One region of the Desulfitispora alkaliphila genome, then DNA from elsewhere that is predicted to be linked to it. Evidence: riboswitches for the same ligand, from Rfam matches in the RefSeq annotation. Region 1 holds a riboswitch; each other region holds the start of a gene.
The links. Region 1 has a riboswitch for cyclic di-GMP ahead of GGQ84_RS02015 (diguanylate cyclase domain-containing protein). Riboswitches for the same ligand answer to the same signal wherever they lie in the genome.

Region 1 (3,279 bases):
AAAGAACTTTTTACAAGAGTTAGAGCAGCTTCCTGAAAAAGCAGAGCTTGTTTTACAGGACGAGGAGAGAATACAAAAGTTAGCTAAAGAATTTGTGGCTTGGGACGATTCCTTCTTCATCGGTCGCAGTCTAGACTATGCTGTAGCTTTAGAAGGATCTTTGAAGCTAAAAGAAATTTCCTATATTCATGCAGAGGCCTATGCGGCAGGTGAACTGAAACATGGGACATTAGCACTGATTGTGCCTGGGATACCTGTGATGGCATTGGTAACTCAAGAGGATATATATGAGAAGACAGTAAGCAATATTAAAGAGGTAAAAGCTAGGGATGCTTTTGTTACAGCAATCGCATTTGAAGGTAGAAAAGAAATAGAAAAGGTTGTAGATCAAGTTATCTACTTGCCTCGAACAACCACATTATTAGCACCTATATTGACAGTAATCCCACTACAGTTATTAGCCTATTACGGTGCAGTTGAACGGGGAGAAGATGTGGATAAACCGAGGAATTTAGCTAAAAGTGTGACTGTGGAGTAAATACAATCGCAATATTTATATCAAAAAAACTTCACTTGATAGAGTGAGGTTTTTTTGGTAGTTTTATTCTAATCATTCTATAATTTCGCTAAAATGTTTGCTAAACTACATTTGATGGTCAATGTGAAACAAAGATTAATAATATTTTCAGCAAGGAGGGAAGCTTATATGAAGATAAAGAATATGTTGTTACTGGGATTAATGATATTAATTGCTTTAACAAGTGGCTGCTCAAGAAATGCGGCACCGACAGTCGTATATGATTACGATATTCAAGAAGCGACAGTTCTGATTGACGAAGTTGAATGGCTGAGTGCTTGGTTACAGACACAGGATGTAATATTACGAAGCGATGCAGAAAAGTTGATTGCACGATTCAACGAAGTCCTTAGTTATGCTGGCAAAAATATTATAACGATAGCAATGACTGATGGAGCAGACTGGGAAAACAGCAGTTTAGAAACACTTTCTTTAGGAAACAGTTATATTCACCCAACAATTTATCACGAAGGTGTTTATGTCGTTTCTGCAACAGAAGAACGGACATGCGAAACCTCAGAAGATACTGGGGAATGTACTACACATTTTAGTACATTAGTAATCCGAAAGGAATATTCAGGTAGCGACGACAAGCTAAAAGACTGGTATTTGGAATATATCTTTACTAAACGCAGTCATGATGGTGACTGGAAGTTTGTTTCTTATAACGGCATATACAATGTAGAGGCGAATTTGGCGCTGAAAGAGTCTTTTTGGGAAATTAACTATTGATACAGAGTATGAGCGTTATCTTAGGAGGTTCGCATGACACATCATTCTTATTTATCGATAAAAACAGGAGGAATTAGAAAGCCATTGTTGCAGATTTCAACCAAGATGTGGACGCAATTAGAAATTCTTGCGACACATTCTCTATATGATGTGGCACAGTTGATGTATTATGTGATGGGGAATCATTTTAAAGAAAATATTGATATAAAAACAAAAATATGGTATATTGCTATGTGTGCACGAAACAGGACTAAAGTACCATTTGGTGATATTTTAAATATGCGAAGTATAACTATTGATAAAGGCAAACCACTCGAAAGGGTGGGACGCAAAATCATGGGTCTAAGGCGTAAGCTACGATTGCCAGATTGCCGAGGTTATTTGCAGTATACTGTTTACCTGGAAGCCTTTATGGTTCCTTTTTTTTGTGGGAATACATTTGCAGAGTATATCTAATGGGGGATAACCGTGAGTGAAATATTTATAAGATGTATAAATAAGCATGACAACTTAACAGGGTTGCCTAACAGATACTTTTTTGTTGAAAAGTTAAATGAGCTAATTAGCATTAATCAAGGGTGCTGTTATTATAGTTAATATTGATAGGTTTCAGTATTTTAATAACAGTTATGGCCATATTTTTGGAGACCAAGTGCTGATCAAAGTTGCTCAGATTTTGCAAAAACTAGAAAGTCACCAGGTATCAGTTTATCGGCTTAGTGGAGATGAGTTTATACTTCTTTACGAAAATACATGTGAATATGAAAAAATCAAGACATTAATACAGATTGAAGAGAAAGGATTTAATATAAGATGCTCAATAGGTATTGCATTATATCCGAAAAATAGTAGTAATCCTATAAATTTGATTCGGTATGCTGATTTTGCAGTTCGAAGTGTCAAAACAGAACCCCATAATAGTTATGCATTTTATAACAACACTATGGGGGCCCAATTAGATGAGAAGAAACAGATAGAAAAATGGCTACACGAAGCATTACTGAAAAACGACTTTAAAATGTTGTATCAGCCTAAGGTTTGCGTGGATGATGTTAATATAACAGGGTTTGAAGTATTGCTTCGAATAAATGGAAGAAACATCTCGCCAGCTAAATTCATTCCAATTGCCGAAGAAGTTGGTTTGATTATTAAAATAGGACGGTGGGTGACAAGGGAGGCTGTTTATGGCTACAATTGACCCTTCATATATAGAAATCGAAATTACTGAAAACCTTTTTATTGAAAAGGAAGAGATGACTATTGAATTTTTAAATCGTTTAAAAGAGATTGGAGTAAAAATATCTTTGGATGATTTTGGTAAGGGGTACTCATCATTAAACTATTTAACATATCTCCCTATTGATTTAATTAAGTTGGACAAGTCCTTGTGTGATAAATATCAAGAATCATTAAGCATGAAAGTAATAGTGGGTATCGTTATGCTTGCGAAAAGCTTAGGAATTCAGGTCGTTGCTGAAGGAATAGAGACAGAGGAACAATATAAGCATATAAAAAATACTGGGTGTCATTATGCTCAGGGGTATTTTTTCAGTAAACCTCTGAATATTCAAGATGCAGAAAGACTTTTTCTAAAACCTGATAGTCTATGTTAGTAAGGAAACGTATTTCTTTAGGACCGAATATTTGTTAACCCCATATAGCACACAACTCCCAATAATCCTGTCTACAAATGCAATAAAATACAACTTCTCTATCTTCCGATTGCCAGATTGCCGGGGTATATACTGCGAATACGTTTTCCGGGCGCCTTTAAGGGTGTTTTTTTTATTTGATTAATTCAATTAAAGAACAGAGAACTTTTTAAGGAAAAGGGGTGAACTTAACCAATCTGGGAGATAAACTCTTCATTTACTGGAGGTGCAGGGTTATAGCAAAACTACGGATTTGTTGAACTAATAAGCATGATATTGTTGATTTTAGAAAAGAGAATATTTTGTTACAAAATCTGT
Region 2 (3,279 bases), on a different contig from region 1:
GCCGCGCATTTCCTGGCAGGGAAAAAGAAAAATCAATCTCTCCTCGCTCCTGTAGCTGCTCCTGCTGCTCCTTACTGGTCAATTCTTTCATGATCTCTTCCAAATGGTGCGACTCCAGCTCTATATCAAAGGCAGGATTTATCTTCCCTGCAGGCTTGACTCCACCGTCAATTCGAAAGTGAGGACAAACCCCTTTTGTCAAGTGAATATCTGAAGCTCCATTGCTAATACCTAATTTTATCAGCTCTTTAACCTCCATAGTCTCACTCCTTTTCTTCATCTGAACTGAAGGCCACCCGAATTACTTCACCCACTGTGGTAATGCCTTCTAATGATTTTTGAATTCCGTCTTCCTTTAATGTAATCATACCCGCTTCTCGAGCTAGTGATTGAAGTATATCTGAAGTAACTCTAAGTGCAATTTCCTGCCGCATTTCCTTTGTTATGGGCATAACCTCCTGAATGGCAATTCTGCCTCGATAGCCTGTATTGTTGCAATAGCTACAGCCCTCTCCTTTATATAATATCACTTCTTGCTCTGGTGGGGCACTTAAATATGTTCGCCATGGACTTTCCGGCTCTAAATTGTATCTCACTTTACACTGTGGACAGATTCTGCGAACCAGTCGCTGAGCTACCACACCCGCTAAGGATGAGGCAACTAGATATGGTTCTAAGCCCATATCAAAGAGCCTGGTAATCGTACTAGCTGCATCATTTGTGTGCAGTGTGGAAAGCACCTTGTGTCCAGTAGTTGCTGCTCGCACTGCAATATCTGCTGTTTCTTTATCCCTTATTTCACCCAACATGATGATGTCCGGATCCTGGCGCAAAATAGAGCGCAATCCAGTTGCAAAGGTCAGGCCTGCCTTTGTGTTTACCTGAACCTGATTGATCCCCTCTAGCATGTACTCCACTGGATCCTCTACTGTGACAGTATTTACACCAACTTCATTAATGCTATTTAACGCAGCATAAAGGGTTGTAGTCTTACCACTTCCCGTAGGTCCAGTTATGAGAATGATACCAAAGGTTTGTTTGAGCATTTTTTCAAATCGCTCCTGTACACTTTTTTGCATTCCCAGTTGATCTATGGTAAAGAGGGCATCTGATTTATCTAAAATCCTGATAACTACTTTCTCACCATATACAGTGGGCAAAGTGGAGATGCGGAGATCGATGCTCTTTTTTGCCACTTTTATCTGAATTCGACCGTCATGAGGTCTACGTTTTTCTGCAATATCCATATTTGCCATGATTTTGATTCTCGATACCAAGGCCGCATGAGTCTTTATTGGCAGGTGGATCATTTCTTGCAGTATGCCGTCAATCCTGTAGCGCACCCGAACATGTTTTTCTATGGCCTCTATATGTATATCTGAAGCTTTTTCTTTGATTGATTGGTGAATGATGGCATTAACTGCCTTTACAATTGGAGCTTCATCAGTGGCATTTAACAGTTCATCTAGGTCTAGGGTAGCTGTGGTCAGCTCCTCCTTTTCCATCTCCTCTAACTCTTTTCCAAAGGCCTGCTCTACCGAATCGCTGAGGCCAAAGAAGCGAGAGATGGCTTGATCTACTTCCCTTTCACTGGCAATTGCTGGCTCTACTGTAAGACCTGTTTGCATTTCAATATTGTCAATGGCATCTAAGTTTAGTGGATCTGCCATGGCCAAACCCAGTTTGTTTTCAACCTTTTCAAAAGGTATAACCTTGTAGTTTCTAGCTACAGTACCAGTTATCAGCTTAACTATTTTGGGGTTTAAGCGCATTTTGTGCAATGCTATTCTGGGTAAACCCAGTTGAATCTCTAAGACCTCGTCAATTTGCTCTTCGGTGACAAGACCCAATTGAATTAAGGCATGGCCTAAGCGCAAGCCTGTTTGCTTTTGGGTCTTTAGTGCTTCCTTTAATTGGAGCTCTGTAATAACTCCTCCATCTATTAAAATATCACCTAATCGCTTTTTCTCCCGTTTCCATTTAGCCAAGGTATAGTCCCTCCCATTTCGCATGCATCTAAAAACCCACGGCAATTGTGCCGTGGGCTGGTTTCACTACTAGCTCCCCTTAGCCCAAGTGACCACTGTTATAGTCTAAGGTTCATTGCTTCCCATTTAATAGGAATTCGCTGAAAGAGAAAATATTCCTTCTTTTAGGTACTGCCAAGTATTTACTTATTAAAAAATCTGTCTAATAACCCTTTAAAGGCTTGACCGTGTCTAGCCTCGTCTTTGCACATTTCGTGAACTGTATCGTGGATAGCATCTAGGTTTTTGTTCTTTTGCCAGTTTAGCAAGCTCTTTCTTGCCTTTACAGGCGCCATATTCTGCATCTACTCTCATTTGCAGGTTAATTTTAGTGTCCGCTTTGACCACTTAACCAAGTAACTCAGCAAATTTAGCTGCGTGCTCTGCTTCCTCCTAAGCGATTGCCACCTCGGGATAACCTTCTCTATCCGCTTGACGGCTCATAGCCAAGTACATTCCAACCTCAGTACACTCGACTTCCTTGTTGTAATTTATTGTTGATATTAGTTACTGTTACTATATGCTTCTTCATAGTTTTCTAAAATCCTTCTCCTCTTTTTAAATTTTTATTTTTTTTCACAAAAAAAAGACACTATATTAAGTGTCACCTTTCCTATATACTTCACTGTATTTAAATTTAGTACCTCTAGCACAATATTTAGCGTAGATTTTTACAAACTCATTATAAATCCTGTCATTGAAACGCAACTGACTTTTATGGCATCTTAATGCTCGCTGCTTTGAAAGTAATGTTTCAGATATATCTACAACTGTATTAGCTTTAGATGTAGCATAGAAGTAGATATCCGTTCCGGGATATAGTTTTTTATGGAGTTTAGCTACTGCTTTGCCTACCGCTATGTGGTCTGGATGTCTCCTTACTACTCCTAAAGGGTAAGTTGGGTCAAATGCAAAAATTAATTGGGGCTGTACCTGCCTTATTACTTGAGACAAAAGAGGTAGCAGATTTTTATCCTGAGCCAATTTCAAGTCCGGTTGGTGCAAAAACTCAAGATTAGATACCTTTAATATATCAGCAGCTTTTCTTTGCTCTCTTTGTCTCGTGTTTCTCAAGTCAATTTTGTTGACTCCCTTTTCCCCATCACTAACGCATACTACATTTACTCTAGCTCCACCTAATGCTAACAGCTTTAAAGTGCCTCCCATAAATATTTCTAAATCGTCAGGATGAGCAGTTACAGCCAGCACAGAAGCTTTACTTTGAACCAAATCTCTCCCATTATCCACCGCC
Region 3 (3,279 bases), on a different contig from region 1:
TTGTTAACATATAGAAAATAATAACATACATTTGTATTATATGCAATATCCTTACAATTTAATCAAAAAGTCCTCGACCTATCGCCAATATTACCGATACATTATATACCGAATGAATAGCAATAGGTACTATCAAATTGCCACTTACCTCATAACTCCACCCTAACAAAATGCTAATGCAAAAAGCCGCAATCCCATAAGGCAGCAATTCTTTTTTAAACCAATAGTGTACAATTCCAAACAACAAGCTGGTAATAAAGATACCCAGTATTGGTTGTAGTGCACCTCTAAATAAGATTTCTTCTGCAATTCCTGCTGTAATACCCATAATTAAAAGCTCTGATGTAGAAAAACTCTTGAGCATCGGCATTACTTGTCGCTGCCCCCACGCCCGAAAGCTAGGTAATTTCAGATAAAGCAGATAAACAAGCACAAAAACGCCAAATCCAGCAAAAGTCCCTATAAAATAATTCTTCACTTGACTCAGCCCAATTATTGTGTTTTCGAATATGTTTGCTCCAAAAGCAAAATAATATATAAGCTGTGCTGCAGCTATTAATATTGCCTGAAATAAAACTGCAGTAACTATTAAATTATTTCTCATGTATCATCCCTCTATTCAGTAGCATACTAAAGATAGTATTTTATATACCATTTGCTTTATCTAAGGAGGTCAATACTTTGTTTCCACTTAGGGATAGCATCGCTTCAGAGTCAACGCCTTATGTGACAATTTCTTTAATCGTTATAAATGTTATAGTTTTTATCTTCCAGTTTACCTTATCTGAGAATCAACTTCACAATTTAATAAATCTTTTCGGAGTGGTACCTGCTGATTTCACAGGGATATCTATTTTTCAGATATTACTGGGAGGCCTTTTCCCCTTTATTTCACTTTTCACTGCTATGTTTCTACACGGAGGCATTATTCACCTGTTTGGAAATATGATTTATTTGTGGGTATTTGGTGATAATATTGAAGATCGAATAGGACATCTAGGCTTTTTAGTCTTTTACCTCACAGCAGGAGTTGCCGGAAGCTTTTTTCATATTCTGACCAATCCCACTTCAACAGTTCCAACTATTGGTGCTAGTGGGGCAGTTGCAGGTGTCCTCGGTGCTTACTTTCTATTGTACCCTAAAGCCAAGGTACAAGCTTTGGTATTTTTAGGCTTTATTTTTACAGTCACTAGAATTAGAGCTGTATACTTTTTATTCCTATGGTTTGTTCTTCAATTTATTAATGTGTTAAGCTCTACCCAGGGAACACAACCAGTAGCCTGGTGGGCTCATATTGGAGGTTTTGCAGTGGGAGCTATGATAGCATTCCGCTACATGCAACAAGTTAGAGTTAGGTGAATACAAAAAAACTGTGGTCAATTATTACAGTCAACCACAGTTTATAGTACTTATATCGCTGCTATCCTGCTTCCCATTGTTTTAAACTGAGAAATACGCTGCAAATAGTGTTTTATTTCATAGGGATATAGTTTTAGTTCCTTTTTAGCAGTTATAATTCTTTTTTGGAAATCTCTCTGAATTCTCCTCAAATCCTCCGCATCTGATAGTAAAAACTTCTGATTTTCTATAATCAATAAGTTGTTTCCTAGAAAAAGTTTTGCATCACACTTAACACCGTTATTCCTTCTCTTTACTTTAAACTTTATGTATGTTTTCCCGTTGTGTTTGTCTGTGTCAAAGTAGTTTGTAATATTCAAAAGACGTACTCCCCCTTAGTTTTTATTGCTCCTATTGGTGATTTAATAATTAATTATGTCTAGAGTTTCCCTCCTTTGTGGCAAAAGGAAAACAGATTAATGCAGCCATACACATGTATATAGCCTTAATCTGTTTCTTTTGATATTTTGGCAACTGGCTGTCTTAGTCATTTACGACGTTAGACCCTATAGTTTTGCGTCACTGCCTTTCAACAGTTTTGCCTTTGACAGAATATTAATTTGCCACTTTCATTTTAACCAATATTTAGATTAATTTCAACTTTTTTTTAGCCCTTAGCTTTAAAAATTAATGCGGCTATGAACGAGAATATAATAGCTGCAGATATACCTGCACTGGTCACTTCAAATATTCCAGTAATTACTCCCACTAGTCCATGCATTTCAGCTTCACTTAGCGCTCCTTTGACAAGTGAGTTCCCAAAGCTAGTAATGGGAATTGTGGCACCAGCACCAGCAAACTTTATTAAAGGTTCATAGAGACCTAAGCCTCCTAGGATTACTCCTGCAACCACTAGTGTAGTTAATGTGTGAGCTGGGGTTAATCTAAAAACATCTAGCATCACCTGTCCGATTACACAAATTGCTCCTCCCACAACAAAAGCCCAGAAAAATTGTTCCATATTAATTCACCTCTTAATCCATTTCTATAGAGACTGCATGAGCAATACAAGGAATACTCTCTTTTTGCTGATAGGATAATGGAGATAAGAGCGCTCCCGTGGCGACCACCAGTATCCGCTTTACTTTTCCAGTTTTTAACCATTCCATAAAATGTCCATAGGTAACCACTGCCGCTGAGGCACACCCACTGGCTCCCGCAAACACAGGCTGATCCTCTCTGTATATTAGTGTCCCACAGTCGGTAAACTGATCTTCAGGAAGTGGTGTCCCACTTTCTGCTAATAAATCGGCACAAATCTTGTGCCCAACTCTTCCCAAGTCTCCTGTAGCTATCACATCATAGTGACTAGGGTCAAGGCCTGTTTCTCTAAAGTGTGCTTGGATGGTTTCAGCCGCTGCAGGAGCCATTGCCGACCCCATATTAAAGGGGTCCTTTAATCCCATATCTACAATTCTTCCGATAGTAGCTTTTGTAACCCTTGGTCCATCGCCTTCAGGAGCAACAAGTGCCGCGCCGGCCCCAGTAACAGTCCACTGTGCGGTCGGGGGTTTTTGCCCCCCGTACTCTGTAGGGTAGCGAAATTGCTTTTCCACTGAACTATTGTGGCTAGACGTACCAGTGATTGCATACCTTGCAGCTCCACTTTCCACAAACTGAGCTGCCACGGCTAACCCTAACATAGATGTTGAACAGGCTCCAAAAATACCAACGTAGGGTATTTCCAGGGTTCTAGCTGCGAAACTACTACTTATAATCTGATTCATTAGGTCCCCACCAATAAAAAAATTCACATCTTGCTTTTTTACTCCAGCCTTATCCAAAGCCTTTTGACAAGCATCTTCTAGCATTAACTTTTCAGCCTTTTCAAAACTCTTTTGGTCCATCCAGATATTGTCATATAATATATCAAAACTGTCG

Region 2: another riboswitch for cyclic di-GMP. It lies ahead of GGQ84_RS12435 (GspE/PulE family protein); the one in region 1 lies ahead of GGQ84_RS02015 (diguanylate cyclase domain-containing protein).
Region 3: another riboswitch for cyclic di-GMP. It lies ahead of GGQ84_RS08250 (hypothetical protein); the one in region 1 lies ahead of GGQ84_RS02015 (diguanylate cyclase domain-containing protein).

The regions. Positions count from the first base shown of each region.
Region 1 covers NZ_JBNPXS010000003.1:75,854-79,132, reverse strand. Annotated here, with positions in the region: gene glmS (glutamine--fructose-6-phosphate transaminase (isomerizing)) at 1-538, shown strand, start outside; gene GGQ84_RS02020 (hypothetical protein) at 707-1,309, shown strand; cyclic di-GMP riboswitch class I at 1,603-1,685, shown strand; gene GGQ84_RS02015 (diguanylate cyclase domain-containing protein) at 1,881-2,507, shown strand; gene GGQ84_RS02010 (EAL domain-containing protein) at 2,494-2,922, shown strand.
Region 2 covers NZ_JBNPXS010000038.1:10,002-13,280, reverse strand. Annotated here, with positions in the region: gene GGQ84_RS12440 (type IV pilus twitching motility protein PilT) at 1-280, opposite strand, end outside; gene GGQ84_RS12435 (GspE/PulE family protein) at 264-1,988, opposite strand; cyclic di-GMP riboswitch class II at 2,035-2,120, opposite strand; partial or broken gene GGQ84_RS12430 (ferritin-like domain-containing protein) at 2,171-2,504, opposite strand; gene GGQ84_RS12425 (PIG-L deacetylase family protein) at 2,625-3,279, opposite strand, start outside.
Region 3 covers NZ_JBNPXS010000018.1:49,786-53,064, forward strand. Annotated here, with positions in the region: gene GGQ84_RS08240 (CPBP family intramembrane glutamic endopeptidase) at 59-604, opposite strand; gene GGQ84_RS08245 (rhomboid family intramembrane serine protease) at 682-1,359, shown strand; gene GGQ84_RS08250 (hypothetical protein) at 1,410-1,718, opposite strand; cyclic di-GMP riboswitch class I at 1,865-1,951, opposite strand; gene spoVAE (stage V sporulation protein AE) at 2,006-2,359, opposite strand; gene spoVAD (stage V sporulation protein AD) at 2,373-3,279, opposite strand, start outside.